DNA from 2 places in the Oceanobacter sp. 5_MG-2023 genome. Region 2 is predicted to be linked to the other one. Evidence: riboswitches for the same ligand, from Rfam matches in the RefSeq annotation. Region 2 holds a riboswitch; the other holds the start of a gene.
The links. Region 2 has a riboswitch for thiamine pyrophosphate ahead of thiC (phosphomethylpyrimidine synthase ThiC). Riboswitches for the same ligand answer to the same signal wherever they lie in the genome.
Positions count from the first base shown of each region.

Region 1: linked by a shared signal. The riboswitch ahead of Q4551_RS00280 (TonB-dependent receptor) and the one ahead of thiC (phosphomethylpyrimidine synthase ThiC) in region 2 are both predicted to bind thiamine pyrophosphate.

Region 1 covers NZ_JAUORS010000001.1:56,754-67,311, forward strand. The annotation lists gene Q4551_RS00275 (hypothetical protein) at 1-193, opposite strand, end outside; gene Q4551_RS00280 (TonB-dependent receptor) at 275-2,404, opposite strand; TPP riboswitch at 2,517-2,622, opposite strand; gene htpX (protease HtpX) at 2,777-3,658, shown strand; gene Q4551_RS00290 (malic enzyme-like NAD(P)-binding protein) at 3,780-5,042, opposite strand; gene Q4551_RS00295 (ATP-binding protein) at 5,255-6,631, opposite strand; gene Q4551_RS00300 (response regulator) at 6,635-7,330, opposite strand; gene Q4551_RS00305 (AI-2E family transporter) at 7,569-8,585, opposite strand; tRNA gene Q4551_RS00310 (tRNA-Leu) at 8,720-8,804, shown strand; gene Q4551_RS00315 (transposase) at 9,019-9,639, shown strand; gene Q4551_RS00320 (hypothetical protein) at 9,756-10,022, shown strand; gene Q4551_RS00325 (OmpA family protein) at 10,364-10,558, opposite strand, start outside.
Region 2 covers NZ_JAUORS010000004.1:39,197-49,754, forward strand. The annotation lists gene Q4551_RS04110 (mannosyl-3-phosphoglycerate phosphatase) at 1-5, opposite strand, end outside; gene Q4551_RS04115 (hypothetical protein) at 28-954, opposite strand; gene Q4551_RS04120 (prephenate dehydratase) at 1,321-2,178, shown strand; gene Q4551_RS04125 (alpha-amylase family glycosyl hydrolase) at 2,480-4,138, opposite strand; gene Q4551_RS04130 (PaaI family thioesterase) at 4,369-4,869, shown strand; gene Q4551_RS04135 (PaaI family thioesterase) at 4,866-5,357, shown strand; TPP riboswitch at 5,377-5,479, shown strand; gene thiC (phosphomethylpyrimidine synthase ThiC) at 5,635-7,578, shown strand; gene Q4551_RS04145 (FAD-dependent oxidoreductase) at 7,571-8,749, shown strand; gene Q4551_RS04150 (MoaD/ThiS family protein) at 8,746-8,949, shown strand; gene Q4551_RS04155 (thiazole synthase) at 8,953-9,774, shown strand; gene Q4551_RS04160 (thiamine phosphate synthase) at 9,806-10,558, shown strand, end outside.

The DNA.
Region 1 (10,558 bases), on a different contig from region 2:
TTTCGAACGAGTGTTTCATTTCTGCGGCAATGGTATTCATGACCAGATCGTAGTCACCAAACACCTGGGTGCACATGGTATTGCACACCACGGTCAGTCCTTCGGTCCCTTGCAGACGCTCGATAAAGTCTTTGATCGCGGGGATATATTTGTCTGCCAATGGGTATGCGCTGATATCAACGGAAAGTTCCATACGGTACTCCTGAGATTAGGATGGGATTACGGGAATAAAGCATAGGCCAGTCAGCAGTGACTGGCCTGAATAAACAACCGGTCAGAAATAGTATTTGCCTTCCACGCCAACCAGTCGCGGGTCGCCATACTGTACCCAGCGCTCGTTGGTGTAGCCGTCACGGGGGTCATTACCAAAGTGGAAACCACGGACTTCCTGCTCGACATCGGTCAGGTTACGGCCGTACACGGCCAGCTGGTAATTGCTACCATCATACGCCACCCGGGCATGCCACATGACATAGGCGGTGGATTCTTCATAATGACTGTCGGAAAAGTAGAAGCTGTCTTTGGCTTCGTTTTCCAGTACCAACGTCAGGCCGTTGCCAACCGCATAAGCCAGACTGTTGGCAAAGCTGTACGTCGGCGACTGAGCCTGCTCACGACCGTTCATGCTGAAGGTGCCATCGGCGGTTTCGTACTGATAGTCGATAAACTTGGTTTGTAACCAGCCACCACTGAAAGTCCAGTTCAGCTGTTCACTGAGTGCCCAGTCGGTTTCCAGTTCCAGACCGTAGTTAACCCCTTCGGCGGCGTTGGCCAGATAGTCCTGGAAGCTGATACCGCTGTTATCTTCGTTTTGTACCGCCAACGAACTTTTGACTTGCTGGTCTTTACGCTGAATATAAAAGGCCGCTACACGAGTGCGTAAGGTGTCGTCGAGCAGGCTGGATTTTAATCCGGCTTCCAGCGCATTATTAAACTCGGTATCGAAAGTGCGATGGTCTTCGCTGATGTCTTGGTCGGTATTCACCCCACCGGCTTTATAACCACGCGCCAATGACGCATAAGCCAGCTGGTTGCTATTAAGCAGGTATTCCAGCGCCACTTTACCGCCCCACAAGCTTTCAGTGCGGTCATTGTTAATGGCGTTACTGTCGTCATAGTCGGTGTTCCACTGTTCACTGCGCACACCCGTCGTTACCACCAGGTCGTCGCTGGCTTGAACGGACAATTCACCATAGACCGCCGTGGAAGCGGTGTTGAGGTCACTGAAAAAGGTCTCCGTATTCCAGGTATAGAAGCGGGTCATATCTTCTGAGCGGGTCATACGATATACACCCACAACCCAGTCGGTCGAACCGGAGAACAATTGTCCTGCTTCGGTAGAGGTCAAGCGCACGTCCAGTTCACGGCGGCGGTGGTCGCGCAGATACTGGTCAGTAGAGCTATACCCTCCTTGATTGGCCAAACAAGTGCCCGGCGTTACACAGATGTTGTCGGTGGTGCCATCGTATTCGCCATAAGCCCAATCTTCGTCGTAGCTGTATTCGGTGTTGCCGTTGCTGCCAGAGGCATGCACGCGCAGATCAAACGCCTCGGCCATTTCCGATGTCCAGGTCAGGGCGGCGGCATGGGTATTCTGCCGATCAACACCCGGATTATCGGAATAGGTGGTGCGGTTATTATCGAGAGAAAAGGCATCAAAGCCGTTATCCACATCGATATACAACCAGGTCAGTGCCAGGGTATTACGCTCATCCAGCGCCAGATTGCCTTTCAGACGTACCAGCTGTTCATCGATATTGTTGGTGTCATCACGATCGAGGTAAGCGTTGTGAATATACCCATCCGAGCTGTTCTGATGCGCCGACAAGCGCATATTCAATCCCGGGCCGACTTCCCCTGACACCACGGCACCGAGGGCTTTGGTGTTGTAGTTACCCAGTTTGCCCGACACCATGCCTTCAAACTGTTCTGTTGGATCATTACTTTCGATATTGATCATACCGGCCAGGGCATTGGCACCAAAACGGGTGCCTTGTGGGCCGCGCAAGACCTCGACCTGCTGCACATCAAACAAACCTGCACCACCGCCCAGCCCGGTCATGTCGATGCCATCAACCCGCAAACCCACCGATGGGTTGACCGGGTCCACATACTGGCTGCGTTCACCAATACCGCGAATCTGGAAAAAACGCCCCCGGGAAGCACCGGAAGTAAAGTTGACGTTGGGAGCCAGCGCCAGCAGGCTTTCGAGATGATCCGCCGAGCGCTGTTCAATAGCAGCCGCACCAACAACGGTCGTTGCTTCCGGAATGGACTGGACATCGGTCTGGCGAAAATCCGCCGTCACGACCACTTCTTCCATGGCAGACTGGTCGGCATACGTTGACAGGGTGAATACAGCCGCGGATACGGCCAGGAATAAAGGTGTCTTGCGACATATCATTGGGTCTGTCCTCTTAAATAATTCAAAAAGGAGACCCGGTTTGGTGTACAGGATAACGCGTAGGTCGCTAATCCATTTAGCAACAAAAAGACTGTCGATATGCCAGGAATAACTCACAGCACTCGCCCATTCCTACGCCGGTACTAACCGGATCAGGTTCTAGGGGTTTATGCCATTTGGCAAGTCTCAGGCTGATCCAGCCACCCCCTGGGACGCGGCCATTATACGGATATTCCATCGGATACCAATCCTGCACCGGATTTCGTTCTTGCTGTCGCATTCTTTTACTTGAATTACGCCGTCATCGTCTCAATCTTGTGGTCATAATGAGAGTTCATATTTGCGCCTAATTCATTCCACAGGAGGAATATCATGTTGCGCATTATCCTGTTTTTGGCCACCAACCTGGCGGTGATTCTGGTCGCCAGTATTACCTTGTCGATTCTCGGCGTTGGCAGCTACTTTTCACAGCAAGGGCTGGATTTTGGCAACCTGCTGATATTCTGTCTGGTGTTTGGTATGGCGGGTTCTGCCGTGTCCTTGCTGCTGTCCAAGTGGATGGCCAAGCGCGGCATGAACGTCCAGGTAATCGAATCCCCCCATAACGCCAGCGAGCAATGGCTCGTCAGCACGGTGCAAGAGCTGGCCGACAAGGCTGGGATCGGCATGCCGGAAGTGGGGGTGTTCAACTCTCATCAACCCAATGCCTTTGCCACTGGCTGGAATCGTAACGATGCTCTGGTGGCGGTTTCAACCGGTCTGCTACAACGCATGAGCAAAGACGAAGTAAAAGCCGTGCTGGGCCATGAGATTGGTCACGTTGCCAACGGGGATATGGTGACGCTGGCCCTGATTCAGGGGGTAATCAACGCCTTTGTGATGTTCTTTGCCCGTATTATTGGTAATTTTGTCGACAAGGCTATTCTGAAAAACGAAAACGGTCCAGGCATCGGCTTTTTTATCGCCACATTTGTATCCGAAATTGTGCTTGGCATCCTGGCGTCGTTTATTGTCGCCTGGTTCAGTCGTCGTCGTGAGTATCGTGCCGATATTGCCGGAGCTGACCTGGTCAGCCCGGTCGCCATGATCAATGCGCTGGCACGGTTACAGGAAAGTTATGACCAACCCAGCGAGTTGAATGGCGAGCTGGTCGCCTTTGGTATTGCTGGTGAAGGCAAACTGGCAGCGCTGGCCGCGTCTCACCCGCCACTGACAGATCGTATCAACGCCTTGCGTCAGCGTTACAGCGTCTGATCACCAGATCACAACAATGGCTGGCCACAACGCCTGATAACCGTGTCATCAAAAACGCTGGCCACAAAAAAAACCGCCCCTCGCAAGAGGGGCGGTTTTTTTGTATCAAACAATCGCCAGATCAGATATCAGCAATCGTTTTTAACGGGTAGTTGGCAGGCATTGGGCCTGCTGCTACACCGGTTTCAATCGCAGCTTGTGCAACGGCAAAAGACACCGCGCCCAACAGACGGGAATCGACTGCTTTCGGAATGATGTATTCGCGACCAAAAGCCAGAGACTCCAGACCGTATGCATCCAGCACTTCCTGGCTCACTGGCTCTTTCGCCAGTCCCGCCAGCGCCTTGGCTGCTGCCAGTTTCATTTCTTCGTTGATGCGCTTGGCACGTACGTCCAGAGCACCACGGAAAATGAACGGGAAGCCCAGTACGTTGTTTACCTGGTTCGGATAGTCAGAACGACCGGTTGCCATGATGGCATCAGGACGCGCTTCCCATACGATTTCCGGCATGATTTCCGGTACCGGGTTGGCGCAAGCAAAGATAACCGGATCGGCTGCCATGGCCTTGATCTGTTCACCAGTCACCATATTAGGACCAGACAGACCAAGGAAGATGTCCGCGCCATCCAGTGCATCGTCAATGGTGCGTTTGTCGGTATCGACAGCAAACATGGCTTTGTACTGGTTCAGGTCATCACGACCGGAATGGATCACGCCCTTGCGGTCACACATAAAGATGTTTTCTGGTTTCATACCGGCCAGAATCATCAGCTTGGAGCATGAGATTGCTGCAGCACCGGCACCGACGACACACATTTTGGCGTCTTCGATTTTTTTACCAACAACTTCCAATGCGTTCATGGCACCGGCAACCGTAACGATTGCAGTACCGTGCTGGTCATCGTGGAATACCGGAATATCGCACTGTTCGATCAGGGTGCGTTCGATTTCAAAACACTCAGGTGCCTTGATGTCTTCCAGGTTGATGCCACCAAAAGTAATCGCTATGCGACGCACGGTATCGATAAAGGCTTGTGGGCTTTCGCTTTCCACTTCCAGATCGATAGAGTCAACGCCCGCAAAACGTTTGAATAGCAAAGATTTGCCTTCCATGACGGGTTTGGATGCCAGTGGCCCCAGATTTCCCAGCCCCAGAATGGCGGTACCGTCAGTAATCACGGCAACCAGATTCCCTTTGCCGGTATATTTGTAGGCATTTTCAGGGTCGGCAGCAATTTCCTTGACCGGCTCAGCCACACCTGGGCTGTACGCCAGCGACAAATCGCGTGAGGTGGCGGCAGGTTTGGTCAGTTCGACACTGATTTTGCCCGGTTTGGGAAATTGATGATAATCCAGAGCTGCTTGCTTGAGATCTTCTGACATAGTGCTCATCCAGTCGTTTTTTTTGTGGTGTTAATATCCCTGGGCTCGACGCATAACGCGTTGTCCAATTAGACAACAATTGCGAAAGGGGCACCCTTAATAGCAAAAAGCCCCGGGTATTTCCACTATATCCTTGAAATGTTCCAGGCGACTGCTGTTCTTTTGCGCTGATTTGAATTGCCCTGATCTACCGCAAGATTCGACCAGAGTATTCATACAAAAGTCGTAGGTACATTAACGACTGGTAGTTGTAGGGCAACACACAGACCAGGATGACGGTTTTCAGCGACCACTTTCCCGCCATGCAATTCCACCACTCGCCTGACCAATGCCAGGCCCAGACCATAGCCTATATCCCCGGCGCCGGGACTGCGGGCATGATCAACCTGGGTAAAGGGTGCAAAAATGGATTCCAGCATATCGTCGGGCACACCAGGCCCCTGATCCATGACCGAAATATCCACACGATCTCCCACTTCAGCCACTTCTACCAACAAACAGCCACCGTCCGGTGAATACCGAATGGCGTTACGCAGCAGGTTATCAACCGCCCGTTCAATCAGCACCCAATCCCAGGAACACTGGGCCGGTGCTTTGGAACAGTCGCAAGTTACCTTGATGTGCCGGGATTCCAGCTCCAGCTCAGCATCCTGCAACCAGCCATTCACTTGCTCACAAGGACTGCGTTCTTCCAGCTGCAGCTGGCCAGCCCGTAACTGGGACAAACGAGCCAGATCCAGAATCTGGCTGATAAGATTTTCCACCTGAAACGCGGCCCGTTCGATACGGTCATGTTCTGCCGCAACGAGCTGCTGCTGATCTTTTTTACGGGCGATACCCAGCGCAATTTGCAAGCGGGTTAACGGTGAGCGTAATTCGTGGGAGACATCACGTAATAATTGTTGATGGCTGGCCAATAACTGCTGGGTAGCGTCCGCCATGCTGGCCACTTCGGCCACCAATACGCCAATTTCATCCTTGCGACTGATATCAGCAGCCAGGTCGGTGACATCAAAATTGCCTTCGGCCATTTGCCGCACGACCCGTTGCAAACGGCGCATTGGCAGCGTCAGATTCCAGACCAGCAAGAAACACAGCAGCGTGACCACCACTACAATCACGACCGGCACCACCCAGCGGCGTTTATCGTCCAGAAAGTTCTGCCAAACCTGGCGGGAAACACCAATATAAAGATAGCCGTCACTCTGCACTGGCCCCAGCATCAACCAGCCATCGTTCTGGCCGTACAGAGACCGTCCAAGATAGCCGGCCCGATCGGCAAACTCTTCCAGGTCGTGGGGTAATTCCTCAACCCGGTCCACCGGTACCGATACCAGGTTCCAGCCCGGCCGCAGCTGCCGCCAGAGCATCCGGCCTTCTGCCACAATCGGCAATTGTTTCTCCATCAAATTCAGTAACAGGCGCGAGTCTGCCAGATCCGCAGGTCGCATAAAGTCATCATCAACCCAGTTCCTGGTAGCAACCGCCAGCCCCATGGCGAGAAAGATCACCAGCCAGAACCAGACAAACACCTTAAAAAACAGCGATCGGTACCAGCTGACCTTAACGCCCCTAAAGTGTCTGATCATCGGTCAGGACTTAACCAGCAAATAGCCGCGGCTACGCACCGTCTTGATCCAATCACTACCATCTTCACGGTGGCCGAGTTTTTTACGCAAGTTACTGACGTGCATATCAATCGAACGATCGTAAGCCATCAGTGAACGTCCCAATGCCGACATCGACAGGGTGTCTTTACTGACCAGCTCTCCGGCGTGCTCCATCATGCACTGCAAGACGCCAAACTCGGCACCGGTCAGCACCAGGTTCTCGCCATCCAGACACACTCCCCGATCACTGGGCGTCAGAACCAAAGACCCCACCTGTATCGCCCCTTCGGCTACCGGTGCGCTGGAATCACCCGTCATATCGATACGGCGAAACAGTGCCCGAATCCGCGCTACCAGTTCATGGTGGTGATACGGTTTGGCAATATAATCATCCGCGCCATGTTCCAGCCCTAATACCCGGTCGACACTCTCGCCTCGAGCAGTCAACATGATCACTGGCACCTGGGATTCAGCCCGAATGCGGCGTAACACCTCAAAGCCATGAATTTTAGGTAACATAACGTCCAGCAAGACCAGATCGTAATCCCCTTTTAATGCTTGCTCCAGGCCGCTTTCTCCATCGTGTACCGGAGTGAGTTCAAAGCCCTCCATCGCCAGGTATTCCTGCAATAATTCGCCCAGCTCGGTGTCGTCGTCGATCAGTAATATTGATTTCATTCGGTTCCTCCCAGCCCAAGTCTAATCAGGCGATGGACTGTTCTCTAACAGGTTTACGGTTTTTTGCAACTGACCGTGATTATTGACATAAACCGGTGTATCTAAAGACCGGGGTATTCCCAGCCGTTGCAAGACATCATCCAGCGACAGTCAATGGCCCGGCAGCAACTAATGACCAGCAACTAATGACCAGCAACTAATGACCAGCAACTAATGACCAGCAACTAATGACCAGCAACTAATGGTCCAGCAGCGTTGCCATCCAGCGAGTTGACTGGCGGGTTTCCAGCGCTATCTTGACCACCATGGTCAGCGGTATCGAAAGCAGCATACCCACCGGGCCAAGAATCCAGCCCCAAAAAATCAATGACAGGAACACCACCAGTGTCGACAACCCCAACGTACGCCCCATCATGCGGGGTTCCAGCACATTACCAAACGTCATATTGGCAACCACATAGGTGATAGCCGTTGCCAGTGCCGAACCTGGACCTAACTGGATCAAAGCAATCAGCACAGCCGGAACAGCCGCAATAATAGAGCCGATATTGGGAATATAATTCAGCAGAAAAGCAATCACCGCCCACACCGGCGCATAATCCACCCCAATTATCCACAATACCACGCCGATACAGACCCCGGTGCCAAGGCTCATCAAGGTCTTGATGGCCAGATAACGCTGTACCAAATTACTGAAACGCTCAAAATGCGCAAACGCACTGGTTTGCTCACCAAAAGCACGTTTCAGCTTCTCTGGCATGCCGGAGGCCTCCAGCAAGATAAACACCACGGTAAACAAAATCAGAAAAGCATTGGTCAAGACACCACCAAGGCCATTAAACACGCTGGTCACCATGTTCATGACCACACTCGGATCGACGTATTCCCGCAACAGGTTGGCAGGTACTTCGATACCCAGGTTATTCAGCCAGGCTACGATTCCCTGCATCAAATTCTGCAGCTTGGTTTCGTACAGCGGAATGTCTTTATAAAACGCATTCACGGTACCACCCAGAAATACGGTCAAACCGGTACCACTGACCAGAAAACCCAGCATCATCAGCAGTACCGCCAACACATCCGGCACACCACGACGCGACAGCCAATGCATCATTGGAGCACTGAGCACGGCAATAAAAACCGACAACAGAAAAGGCACCAGAATATCCGCCGCACTGCGCACACCGGCAATCACAATAATAGCGGCCGCCAACGTCACAAAGATGTTGCTGGTTACATGAGTATTAGTCGACATGATTTCTTCCCGAAACCCCTGAAGGCGAAAGGCTCAACTTACACCAGCCAGCGTTCGGACGCATCCAGTGAACAACCGCGATGATCATGGACTTGGCAGCAAGCAAAGAGTTCTGTATTATCCGCGCTCTGTTTGCGGAAGTGGCGAAATTGGTAGACGCACTGGATTTAGGTTCCAGCGCCGCAAGGTGTGAGAGTTCGAGTCTCTCCTTCCGCACCATCTTTTTTAGATCCTGGTCTTTCTCTCCTACATGGACACCCACTTAAGTCCATCCTAGTCCTTCTGGTCCCTTCTATATGGACACCCATCTGAATACGGCCTGGGTTCGCGGTCCTGCATAGACACCCACTTAAATCAGCACTTTTGCCTGATTCCATTGCATAACCCAAGCGCCATAATAATGCTTCGTTAACTTCAAGGACGGGGTACGATCATGCCAAAGCCACGGAAACAACAAGTCTCTGTTGAAGCAACACCCTTCTACCACTGCGTGTCCCGATGCGTTCGACGCGCCTTTTTGTGCGGCACCGATTCGGTGTCTGGCCAGTGCTATGAACATCGCCGCAGTTGGCTTGAAGAGCGGATTCTTGCCCTACCACAAATATTTGCTATTCAAGTTGCCGCCTATGCAGTGATGTCGAATCACTACCATGTCGTACTGTTTGTGGATATCAAGCAAGCACAAGCCTGGAGCGATATGGACGTTGTGCAGCGCTGGCACCAGCTCTTCAAAGGCAACGTATTATCACAACGTTTTGTTCAAGAAGAGCAGCTGGCCGAAGCCGAGCAGCAGCGGCTAAAAATACTGGTCGACGAGTGGCGTTCACGACTGTCAGATATCAGCTGGTTTATGCGGGTACTGAATGAAGCCATTGCCCGTGAGGCGAACAGTGAAGATGGTTGCTCGGGCCGCTTCTGGGAAGGTCGCTTTAAATCCCAGGCGCTGCTGGACGAAGCCGCGCTGCTCAGCTGCATGGCATATGTCGATTTAAACCCGGTTAGGGCTGGCATTGCCGAGACACCGGAAAAGGCCGATCACATCACACGTCGGTGAAACGTCGTATTAAGCAGGCTCAAACAACATCAACACCTGATCACATCACCCGGCAGTGCCCGCACTTGCTGCCATTCGTCGGAAACCCACGGCAAGATTCTCCAACAGGAATCCAGATGCCGTTAACCAGCTACCTGTCGTTAGTCGATGCAACCGGGCGCATACTTCGCTCCGATAAGCAGGGTGTAATCAGTGAAGGGTTATCGCCTGTTCTCCACCGTATAGGCCTGGACGAAAAACAATGGCTAGCCATGAGCCAGCAGTTCGAGCAGTGCTTTACGACCTTTGCAGGCAATGAAGCCAAGGTTCGATCAGCGTGTGAGCAACTGGGCTACAAACGACCGACAGGGATTGGTCGGGCCAGACTACTGGTGGCAAGCTAGATTCTGTGTCCAAACCAACAACAACAGCATTCTTCGGGTATATACCTGAAGCCCGATACGCTTGAGCCTGCGTATTTGCCAAACGACGATATTTTCAAGGCACTGTCATCGCCTACAGGCAAACCAGCTCGCTAAAATTGAAATTCATTGTGCAATGGCTGAGATACATCAGCCCTGATGGCTTCGCTCTGTTGCTGTTGATTGTCTGCACGCTTTTAAGAATGGGTGTCCTGTTTAAAAACGGGTGTCCTGTTTAAAAACGTTTAAGAATGGGTGTCCTATTTAAAAACGATCAAAAAAGCCGCCTGAATCAGGCGGCTTTTTTTGTCATGCCGTCACCGTCAGTCTTGCGTAATCGGCAGCAGCGTGATTTCAACACGACGGTTCAGTTCTTTGCCGGCTTCGGTACTGTTGCTGGCAATCGGCTGACTTTCACCAAAGCCAACCGGGTCCAGTCGTACGGAGTTGATGCCTTGGGTTTGCAGGTAGTTAGCCACGGATTTGGCACGCTGTTCCGACAATGCCTGGTTAAAGGT
Region 2 (10,558 bases):
GACATGACGCGCTCCCGGCAATAGTAATCAATGGATGTGGTTAACGGCGTGCTGGTTGTTCAGTTCCAGTACCAGATCAGCATGCCCAGGCAAATCACGCAAGGCATTTTCGGTCAAACGCTGATAATGCTGGATAAATCGTACCAGTCCAGCGTGATCAAGTCCCCGATCGTGTTGTCCTTTGGCGTGCTTGCGGTTTTCAACTTCCTGCTGGCCGCGCCAGTTCAGTACGGCTTGCATGCCGGGGACTTTCAGCATGACCAGACGATCCATCATGGCAAACCAGTCGGCGTAGTCCTTGGCCAGGCGCTGGTTGACCCAGCGGCGCCATTGGCCGTCGGTGTCTTCCGTTGCTTCGAGCTGGTTGGCGGGTTCATCCAGCTGGCTGTCCTCGACGGCATGACAACCAACACACCAGCCTTCAAACAGAATCAGGTCAACAGGGCCAACAATCTGGTGCCAATCGGATGCTGGCAAACGATCGTCCGAAACCTTGTCGAAGGCTGGAATGGTCAGACACTGGCCAGGCTCCAGTTGTTTCAGATCGGTAAACAACTGGCGACCCAGGGTGGCATCGTGAGTGCCGGGAACCCCCCGTGTGGCCAGTAATGGGTGCACTGACTGGCCTAATTGCTGACGCTGATCATGACCGAGGTAAAGGTCGTCAATGGAGACGATGACACAGTTCCAGCCCAGCGCGGCTTTGTATAAGCTGGCCAGGGCCTGGCTCAGGGTCGATTTGCCGGAACCCTGGCCACCATGAATGCCGATGACCGGAACACCACCCAGTTCATTTTTTTGCTGCGCCACCCAGGTGGCGACGGGTAGCCAAACATCAGGCCATTGTTTCAGCCAGGGCTCTGGTAACGACTTTAACGCGGAATAATTACTGGCGAAGGTGGTGCGGAGGTGTTCATCAAGAGGTCGTGTTCCGGGCCAGAGTGTGGTGGTCATGATAGTCCTCGCAAGTCGGTCATGCGCTGCTGAAGCCGCGTATTAAGGTTGGCCTCTATCGCGGGTTTATGCTGATATATCAGAGGCTTGCTGTATGCTTTGTAGCAGAGACCGTGCCAGACTACATGTCAAACTGGCCAATGTATGAACTTTGGTTCCAGTTGATAGTAAAGCCCCGTACTGACCGATGGTCAGCGTGACATCTTGCTGGTGGGGCGAGAGTGGGTCGGTTGGCGGCCTCACTATTTCAGAAAGTATTGTAATTTATTGGTGCATAATGCGCTCTTTTTTGGTGCTTGTGTTTTTTGTTGGTGCAAACCACTTGATTCAGCGGTTATCGCTGTAGTGGGAATTCAGGAGAACGTCATGGCTGGCCGTGTTGCTTATCAAGGGACTGCGGGTGCCTATTCTCACCTTGCGTGCAGCCGGGTATTTCCGGATTGGGAAGCGGTTGCTTGTGAAGATTTCCAGGCCGCGCTGGAGCTGGTCAGTGCTGGTCAGGTTGACCGGGCAATGATCCCGCTGGAAAACTCGACCGCAGGTCGGGTTGAGGAAATCTATCGAATTATTCCGCGCACGCGCTTGTGCGCAATTACCGAGCATTTTGAGCCGGTCAATCACTGTTTGCTGGCATTACCAGGGGTGCAGCTTATGGATATTGAGTCGGTGGCTTCGCATCCCCAGGCGCTGGCTCAGTGTCATCAGCGTATTGTGAATCTGGGGATGAAAGCGGTGCCGACCATGGACACCGCCCAGGAAGCCGAGGATCTCTCAGCCAGTGGTGATCGCCATCGAGGGGCAATTGCATCGGCCTTGGCGGCTGATTTGTATGGCCTGGAAGTGGTGCATGAAAACTTTCAGGATGTGATGGGTAATACCACTCGTTTTCTGGTGTTTGCCCGGGAACATCAGCACGAAATACGACAGCCGGATATCACCTATATCACCAGTGTGTTATTTACCGTCCGTAATATTCCAGCGTCGCTTTACAAGGCATTAGGCGGATTCGCCACCAACAGTATTAACCTGTTGCGGCTGGAAAGTTATATGGATGGCGCCAGTATGGAAGCCAGTCTATTTCATGCCGATATCCTTGGACATCCTCAGGAGGCCAATATGCAATTGGCTTTGAATGAGCTGGAATATTTTGCCCGGGATATTCGTATTTTTGGTATTTATCCATCCCATGCTTATCGCGATCAGCTGTTTGCCGGTCAGCGTTAGGGGGCATCTATTTAATCCGGTGCTCACTCTGGGCTACCGGATGGTTTCGAATCACGAAGCTGACTTGCAGGCCTGACGGGTCAAGTCAAAAGTCGGCGACACCGAGTCGAGATCATCCGGCAGCCCCCGAAGGGCGCGGGTTGCCGCCGTCCAGTGCGGTGTTGACGAATTTGAAAAGGACTCGTCATTTCGCTGCATTCGTCGCCTTGCCCTGAACAACGGCAACACTCGCGCAGAGCCGTGCAGGATTAAATGGATGCCCCCGTTAGCATGGGTCTGACTGGATCAGTGTTGCTGCTAGTCATGGAGCCACTGAGGCCCGTTGCGGAAAGTCCGGATTGATTTCCAGTATCAGTGCCTGCAGTGGCTCGAGTAATAACGAACCGTCCCGGTATGCCGGGGCAGCGGATGCATGGCTGTTGGCGAGGCAGCGCATAACAGCATGATGGTGCAGGTTAACTGGCTGTGGCTGGCTGGAAAAGTTCAGCAATACCAGTAAACGGTGTGGCTGCTCACAACGCTCGTAGGCAAGCACTTCGTCAGGACTGCCAATAAGTTTGAGTTTGCCCCGGTACAAGGCCGGAGTGCGTTTGCGCAGCCAGATCAAGTGTCGATACCAGCTCAGCAGGCTGTCGGGGTCATGGCTTTGGTCGGTGACACTTGTACCCTCAATCACCCTTTCTGGTAACCAGCTGGCCGCGCTGGAAAAGGTATTGGGTATTTGCCACATCATTGGCCGCCGGCAACCGTCGCGGCCAGGGTGAAAGGGCCAGTAACGTTTGCCCACCGGATCTTGTCGCTGGGGCAGGGAAACGGGTTGTTCCGGCATGCCAATTTCTTCACCGTAATACAAAAAGGGTGTACCGCGTAGTGTCAGCAGCAGCATCGCCAGCAGACGTGCCCGTTCGAGGCTGTGCTTGTGAGGTGGTTGTTCAGCCTGGGTGCGGTCTGAGTGAGCGGCATAACGGCTGATATGGCGTTTGATATCATGGTTGCTGAGGGTGTAATTCGGCCAGTTCTCGTGCCCTAGCAAGTCGATCCACTGATGAATGACGGCACGGAATGCTCGGGCTGAAAATGGAGCCCGCAAAAAAGCCAGATTAAACGCCAAGTGCAGTTCATCACCATTGCCGCAGTAGCTGGCGGGCAGGCTGGCATCATCTGAATCGGCGATAAATATTTCTCCGACCATCATGCGGTCCGGGTACTGATCAACCCACGAGCGCATCTGTTTGAGCAGCTCGTGCATTTCTGGCTGGTCCCGGTCGTGAATATGTCTCTGACGGTCGTAAGGCCGTGCCGGTTTGAGCCAATCTGTCGGGTTGTTCTGCAGGTCTCTGGCCTTGTAAAAAAGATTGACCACATCGAGACGAAAGCCATCGACGCCGCGGGCCAGCCAGAATTCCATCACGGCTTGTATCGCTTGCTGTACCTCAGGGTGACGCCAGTTTAAGTCTGGCTGTTGGGGCAAGAACGAATGAAAATACCAGGCTTTTCTGACGGGATGCCAGCTCCAGCCAGAACCACCAAAGCATGCCTGCCAATTATTCGGACGGGTGTTACCCTCGTGCCAGAGATACCAGTCGGCCTTGCTGGATCCAGGTTGGCAGCTATCGATAAACCAGGGGTGTTGATCCGATGTGTGGTTGGCGACCAGATCCAGAATAATACGAATATCACGCTGATGGGCCTGTTGCAGCAGCTGGTCAAAATCGGCCAGGGTACCAAATACCGGGTCAATAGCCTGGTAATCACAGATGTCGTAGCCAAGATCCAGCATCGGTGACGGGTAGACAGGTGAGAGCCAGATAGCATCGATACCCAGCGAATCCGGCGTTCCGTCATTAAGGTAATCGAGGCGGCTGATCAGTCCTTGCAGGTCGCCAATACCATCATTATTTGAGTCCTGAAAACTGCGTGGATATATTTGATAAACGACTCCATGTTGCCACCAGTTCATCCTCTTGCTCCTGTCGCGAAAACCTGACGGTAGATTCCGGCCGTGACAGGGATATGACGAACCTGTCAACAACCGTCAGAGTGAGCAAGGGGACTGGTTTTACCGCAGCGCTGGATGGTGCCGGGGCCGATTGGTGTTGACCTGAAGGCATGGTTGGCATGGATGTCTTGCGTGGTGGACTATCTTGGGTATTATTCCAAAAAGTTAATTATAAAAGAGACGAGTGAATTATGGGCAATAATGAAACCGTCGAGCCGATTTCTGACGCCGAGCGTTTTGCACGCGCAGCGCGTTTTATCTCGGTGTTGCGACATTGTCAGGTACTGGGTATCTCTCTGGTTTCTGCGGATGCCAACGGGCTGGTCATGATGCTGCCCTATGCGCCTGAACTGGTTGGTAATCCGATCACCGGAGCCTTGCACGGCGGCAGTTTGACGACTCTGATGGATACTGCCTGTGGCACCGCGGTAGTCAACGCCTTGCCGGGATTTGAGTTGTGCCCGACGCTGGATTTGCGGGTGGATTATATGCGTTCGGCTCGCAGCGGTCAGAACCTGTTGGCTCACGCCAGTGTGCAGCGGGTCACTGCCTCGGTGGTGTTTGCCGACTGTCGGGTGGTGCAGGCCGATGATGGTGAAGTGATCGCCAAATGCAATGCAACGTTTATGCGCTTGACGCATTTGCAACCGGCCAATGCGCTGGCAACGGGTATTCAGGGAGACAACGGATGACGGATCAAACGACCACCCAGCAGGATGATTTTGCCAGCAAGGTCCAATATGCCCGCGCCAGTGGAGACTATCAATCCTTGATGAATGCGATTCCCTATGCGGCGGTTATCGGTGCCGAAGTATTGCAACAAGAGGGAGAATTATTATTTCGCTTACCCAGGAACCCGGACAATATTGGTAATCCATTATTGCCAGCCATTCATGGTGGCGTGATTGGTGGATTTATGGAATTGGCAGCCTCGATTCAGGTGCTGATCCGTGCGGAACCCATGGGTTTGCCCAAACTGATCGACTTCTCGCTGGACTATCTACGGGCCGGGCGCGATCAGGATACCCTGGTTGATTGCCAGATCTGGCGACAAGGGGTGCGAGTGGCCAATGTGGCTATCACTGCCTGGCAAAGTGACCGGCAACAACCGATTGCCACGGCCCGGGCACATTTTCTGCTGAGTGCTTCTTTTGGCGTAGAAGGCTTGTCGCCGTCATAAATAGCGTTTAATCTGCTCGAACATTCTGTCGGGGTGCCTCATTGGAGGCTGAGATCGCAATTGCGGATCCCGTTGAACCTGATCTGGTTAGTGCCAGCGTAGGGAACAGAAAAGTCACGTATGATCCGGCATCCTTTTACTGTGATGGATGTTTGGGTTCTGCATGAAGGTATCAGTTGCCCGGCTGAACCTGATACGTGATCGGCCATGACCCGCCTCTTTTCTTTCTTGTACCGCTGCCTGCCTGATCCTTTCCATATTCAGAGAGGTATCAAGTATGGCTTCCGCCAACAATGAAACACATGACAAAACACACGGCAATACCGCCAATGCCGAGTCGCCACTGACCCAGGCGCAGCTGGATCGCTTGAGTTATCCGGCCTCACGCAAGGTCTATATTCAGGGCTCCCGGGACGATATACAGGTCGGAGTTCGGGAAATTGAGCTGACGCCTACCCAATTGAGTGATGGCAACACCGAGCATAATCCACCGGTGCGGGTTTACGATATGTCGGGCCCGTACAGTGATCCGGCGCTTGATCTGGATCTTGCCAAAGGCTTGTCCGCACTGCGGCAACCGTGGATTGACGAGCGCTCCGATACGGAAGTGCTGGCCCAGTCCAGCTCATATTTCAGCCAGACCCGCGATATGGATTTGCGTTACGAGCAGTGGCGTATGAAAACTGAACGCAAGCCACGGCGTGCCTTGCCGGGCAACAATGTCACCCAGTTGCATTATGCCAGGCAGGGGATTATCACCCCGGAAATGGAATACATTGCCATCCGCGAAAACCTCGGGCTGACCGAGCAGGCGTTAGCCGATGCGCTGACACAGCAGCATCCGGGGCAAAGCTGGGGTGCCAATATTCCTGCCTTGATTACCCCGGAATTTGTTCGTGATGAGGTTGCGCGAGGACGGGCGGTGATCCCGAATAATATCAATCACCCGGAAAGCGAGCCGATGATTATTGGCCGTAACTTCCGTACCAAGGTCAACGCCAATATTGGCAACTCGGCCGTTACCTCTTCCATTGCCGATGAAGTGGAAAAGCTGGTATGGGCAACCCATTGGGGGGCCGACACCATTATGGATTTGTCGACCGGGCAAAACATTCATGAAACCCGTGAATGGATTCTGCGTAACTCGCCGGTGCCTGTTGGTACCGTACCTCTATATCAGGCGTTAGAGAAATGCGGAGGCATCGCAGAAGACCTGACCTGGGAATTGTTCCGCGATACCTTGATCGAACAGGCTGAGCAGGGGGTGGATTATTTCACCATCCATGCCGGGGTGCGGCTGGCACATATTCCGCTGACCGCCAAGCGGGTAACAGGCATCGTCAGCCGGGGTGGTTCGATTATGGCCAAGTGGTGCCTGGCGCATCACCAGGAAAGCTTTCTGTACAGTCACTTCGAAGACATCTGCGACATCATGAAAGCCTACGATGTCTGTTTCTCTTTGGGAGATGGCTTGCGCCCCGGTTCGATTGCAGACGCCAACGATGAAGCCCAGTTTGCCGAATTACACACCCTGGGCGAACTGACCAAAATTGCCTGGCAGCACGATGTGCAGACCTTTATCGAAGGGCCTGGTCATGTGCCAATGCATATGATCAAGGAGAACATGGATGAGCAATTAAAGCACTGCCAGGAAGCGCCGTTTTATACCCTGGGACCGCTGACCACCGACATTGCGCCCGGTTACGACCACATTACATCCGGCATTGGCGCCGCCCTGATCGGTTGGTACGGCTGCGCCATGCTGTGTTATGTCACCCCCAAGGAACATCTGGGTTTGCCCAACAAGGAAGATGTCAAACAGGGCATGATGGCTTATCGCATCGCGGCGCATGCGGCGGATCTGGCCAAGGGACATCCCGGTGCCCAGATACACGATAACGCCATGTCCAAAGCACGGTTTGAATTTCGCTGGCAGGATCAGTTCAACCTGGCGCTGGACCCGGAGACAGCCCGGGCCTATCACGATGAAACCATGCCAAAAGAAGGCCATAAACTGGCGCATTTCTGTTCCATGTGTGGCCCCAAGTTTTGCTCCATGAAAATATCCCAGGAAGTACGAGACGCTGCTAACGCGGAACAAGCCCAGCAAGCGATGGCCGACAAGGCTGAAGAATTTCGCCAGCAAGGCAGCGAGCTTTACCATCCCGCCAGTAGCACCGATCAGATGAGCGAGGTTGACGAGGCACTGGATAATGCATAACCGCTGCGAGTATGACTGGGAGGCGTGGAAAGCCTCCGGAGCCGAAATCTGTATTGCCGGAGCTGGCTTGATCGGGAGCCTGATTGGCTGGCGACTGGCACGTCAGGGTTATCGGGTTCACCTGTTTGAAGCCAGTGAGGAAGAGCCCCTCGCACCAGCAACTCCCCGGGCCGCGGCACATACCGCCGCCGCCATGGTGGCCCCCTACAGTGAGTTGCCGCTCTGTAGCCCGAATCTTTTCCGGATGGGATTGCAGTCGCTGGAACTATGGCCAACCCTGTTGCAGGCGTTGTCGGCCGACACTGGGGAAACGATCGATTTTTGCCGGGGAGGGACTCTGATGGTGGCCCATCCCGCCGATAATGGTCTGCTGGATGATATGGGGCGATGCCTTGCACGGCATCATGTTGGAGCCGAGCAGGGTATTGCCTGGCAAAATCGCCAGCAAATCGAGGCGCTGGAGCCGCACTTGTCGGAGCAATTCCGGCGCGGCCTCTGGCTGATGCCGGAAGGTCATCTGGAAAATCGCCGTCTATTGGTTTTGTTACATCGGGCCATTATTTCCGCTGGTGGAAAAATCAGTCTGAATAGTCCGGTTGATTACGTTGCTGAAGACGCGCACAGCCATTGGTATGTGAACCAACAAGCTTATCCGGCAGTGTTATGGATTGATTGCTGTGGTGTTGGCGCCCAGCGTTGGCGGTCACAAGTGCGCGGTGTGAGGGGCGAGGTAATCTGGATTGAGGCACCGGATGTTGAAATTCAGCGGCCGGTACGATTACTGCACCCCAAATACCATCTGTATCTGGTTCCCAAGGAGCAGGGGCGCTACATCTTGGGGGCCACTGAAATTGAAAGCTCTGATCGATCCCCCGTCAGTGTGCGCTCAGCGCTGGAAATGCTCAGTGCCCTGTATGCCTTGTCACCAGCGCTGGCAGAAGCCCGCATCCTGGAGCTGGCCTCCAATTTACGCCCGGCACTGAGCCACCATGAACCTGAAATCACCCGCTCTGCCGGAACGCTGGCAGTGAATGGTTTGTACCGCCATGGGTTTTTATTGTCACCGGCGCTACTCGGCCGTTTGCAGCAAGAGTATCAGGTACCGCTGGGGTTGATGCCGCTAGCGGCGGCCAGTCGTCAGACCAGCGCAACAGCGGAGGCCACAGTATGAAGATATGCCTCAACGGAGAATGGTTACAAGTGAGTGTATTACGGTTGGATGAGCTGCTGCAGCAACAAGGGTTCGCTGCTGCCGCGGGCAATTTTGTGGTTGCCGTGGACCAGCGCCTGATCCATCAGGGCCAATATCATGAGCTGGCACTGGTTGATGGTATGCAGGTTGATATCTTGGGCGCAATGACAGGAGGGTGATGCATGATCGTACCAACAGTAAAACAGACGGTAACACTGGCCGAAGAGGACATTGCCGGACGATTGTGGCTGGGCAGTTCATTATACCCTTCGCCAGACCTGATGGCCGAAGCGATCACCGCTGCCAGCCCCGGCTTTGTGACGGTGGCATTACGTCGCCAGACGGCTCGCAATATTGAAGATAACGGTCACTGGGCCTTGCTGAAAGAAACGACCAGTCGGACGGGTGCCCGGTTATTACCAAACACGGCCGGGTGTTTTACTGCCAGAGAAGCGATTCTGATGGCAACGCTGGCCCGTGAATTGTTTGCCACATCCTGGATCAAGCTGGAAGTGATGGGAGATGACTATACTCTCCAGCCCGATCCGTTTGAGCTGCTGGAAGCCGCCCGCGAGCTGGTTTCCCAGGGCTTCAAGGTATTACCGTATTGCACCGAAGATCTGGTGCTGTGTCAGCGCTTATTGGATGCCGGTTGTGTTGGCATCATGCCTTGGGGGGCACCTATTGGCAGTGGCTGTGGTCTACAAAATCCGGAAGGGCTGAAACGTTTGCGGCAACGTTTGCCGGAAGCCTTTATGGTGATTGATGCCGGGCTGGGGAAGCCATCCCAGGCAATGCAGGCCATGGAGCTGGGCTTTGATGCCGTGCTGCTGAATACCGCCGTGGCCCAGGCAGAGCAACCAGTGGCCATGGCTTCTGCGTTTGCTGCGGCTGTTTCCGGTGGGCGTATGGCCTACGAAGCCGGGTTAATGACCGAGCGGCCGCAAGCCAGCCCGTCAACACCGCTGCTCGGGTTGCCTTTCTGGCACCAGACAAGTTCTTAATACACAACGTTTTCAAGGAGGTAAACGACGCGTGACAACGCTTTTTTCAGAATGTTATTGCGGCACACCCAAGGCACCGTCCGAACGCGCCAGAATCTGGTCAATTACAGCGTCTGACTGTTCGGCGGGAGCGGGTATGCAGGCCGATGTGTCGATGGCACAAGCCATGGGGGTGGATTGTGCCACCCTGGTGATTGCGATCACCGCGCAAAGCAGCCGCGGCGTACAGGCGGTTGAGCCGGTGACGCAATCAATGCTGGATGCCCAATGGGTGGCATTACAGGATGATGGCTGGCCACAGGCGGTTCGTCTGGGCTGGATTCCCCCCGACCCGGAGTTGTTCCGTTGGCTGTTACAACGGCTACAACTGCTGAAACAGCGTGGGGTTCCGATTATCTGGGACCCGGTGCTGGGGGCAACCGGAGGCGGTCTGGCCAGTTGGCATTGCCTGGATGAATACGCCGGGTTATTGAAGCTGACCGATGTGATTACGCCCAATGTAACGGAGTTATTACGGCTGACCGGTGATTCGGATATTCATCGGCAGGGGATTTTTACGGCCGCCCAGACCCTGTTGGCGGCTGGTGCCGGGGCCGTTCTGGTGACAGGTATTACGGCGCTGCAACTGGATTTGAAAAGCGATGAGGGACAGCACTGCCGTCAGGGAGAAAATATTCTGGTTGACTGGTATATCGGCCCGGACAGCGAACAGGAAGCCGCGGCGGGCATCGATATCCAGGCGCTGGACCCGGAGCAGCGACTGGCACCGTCATTTATGTTGATG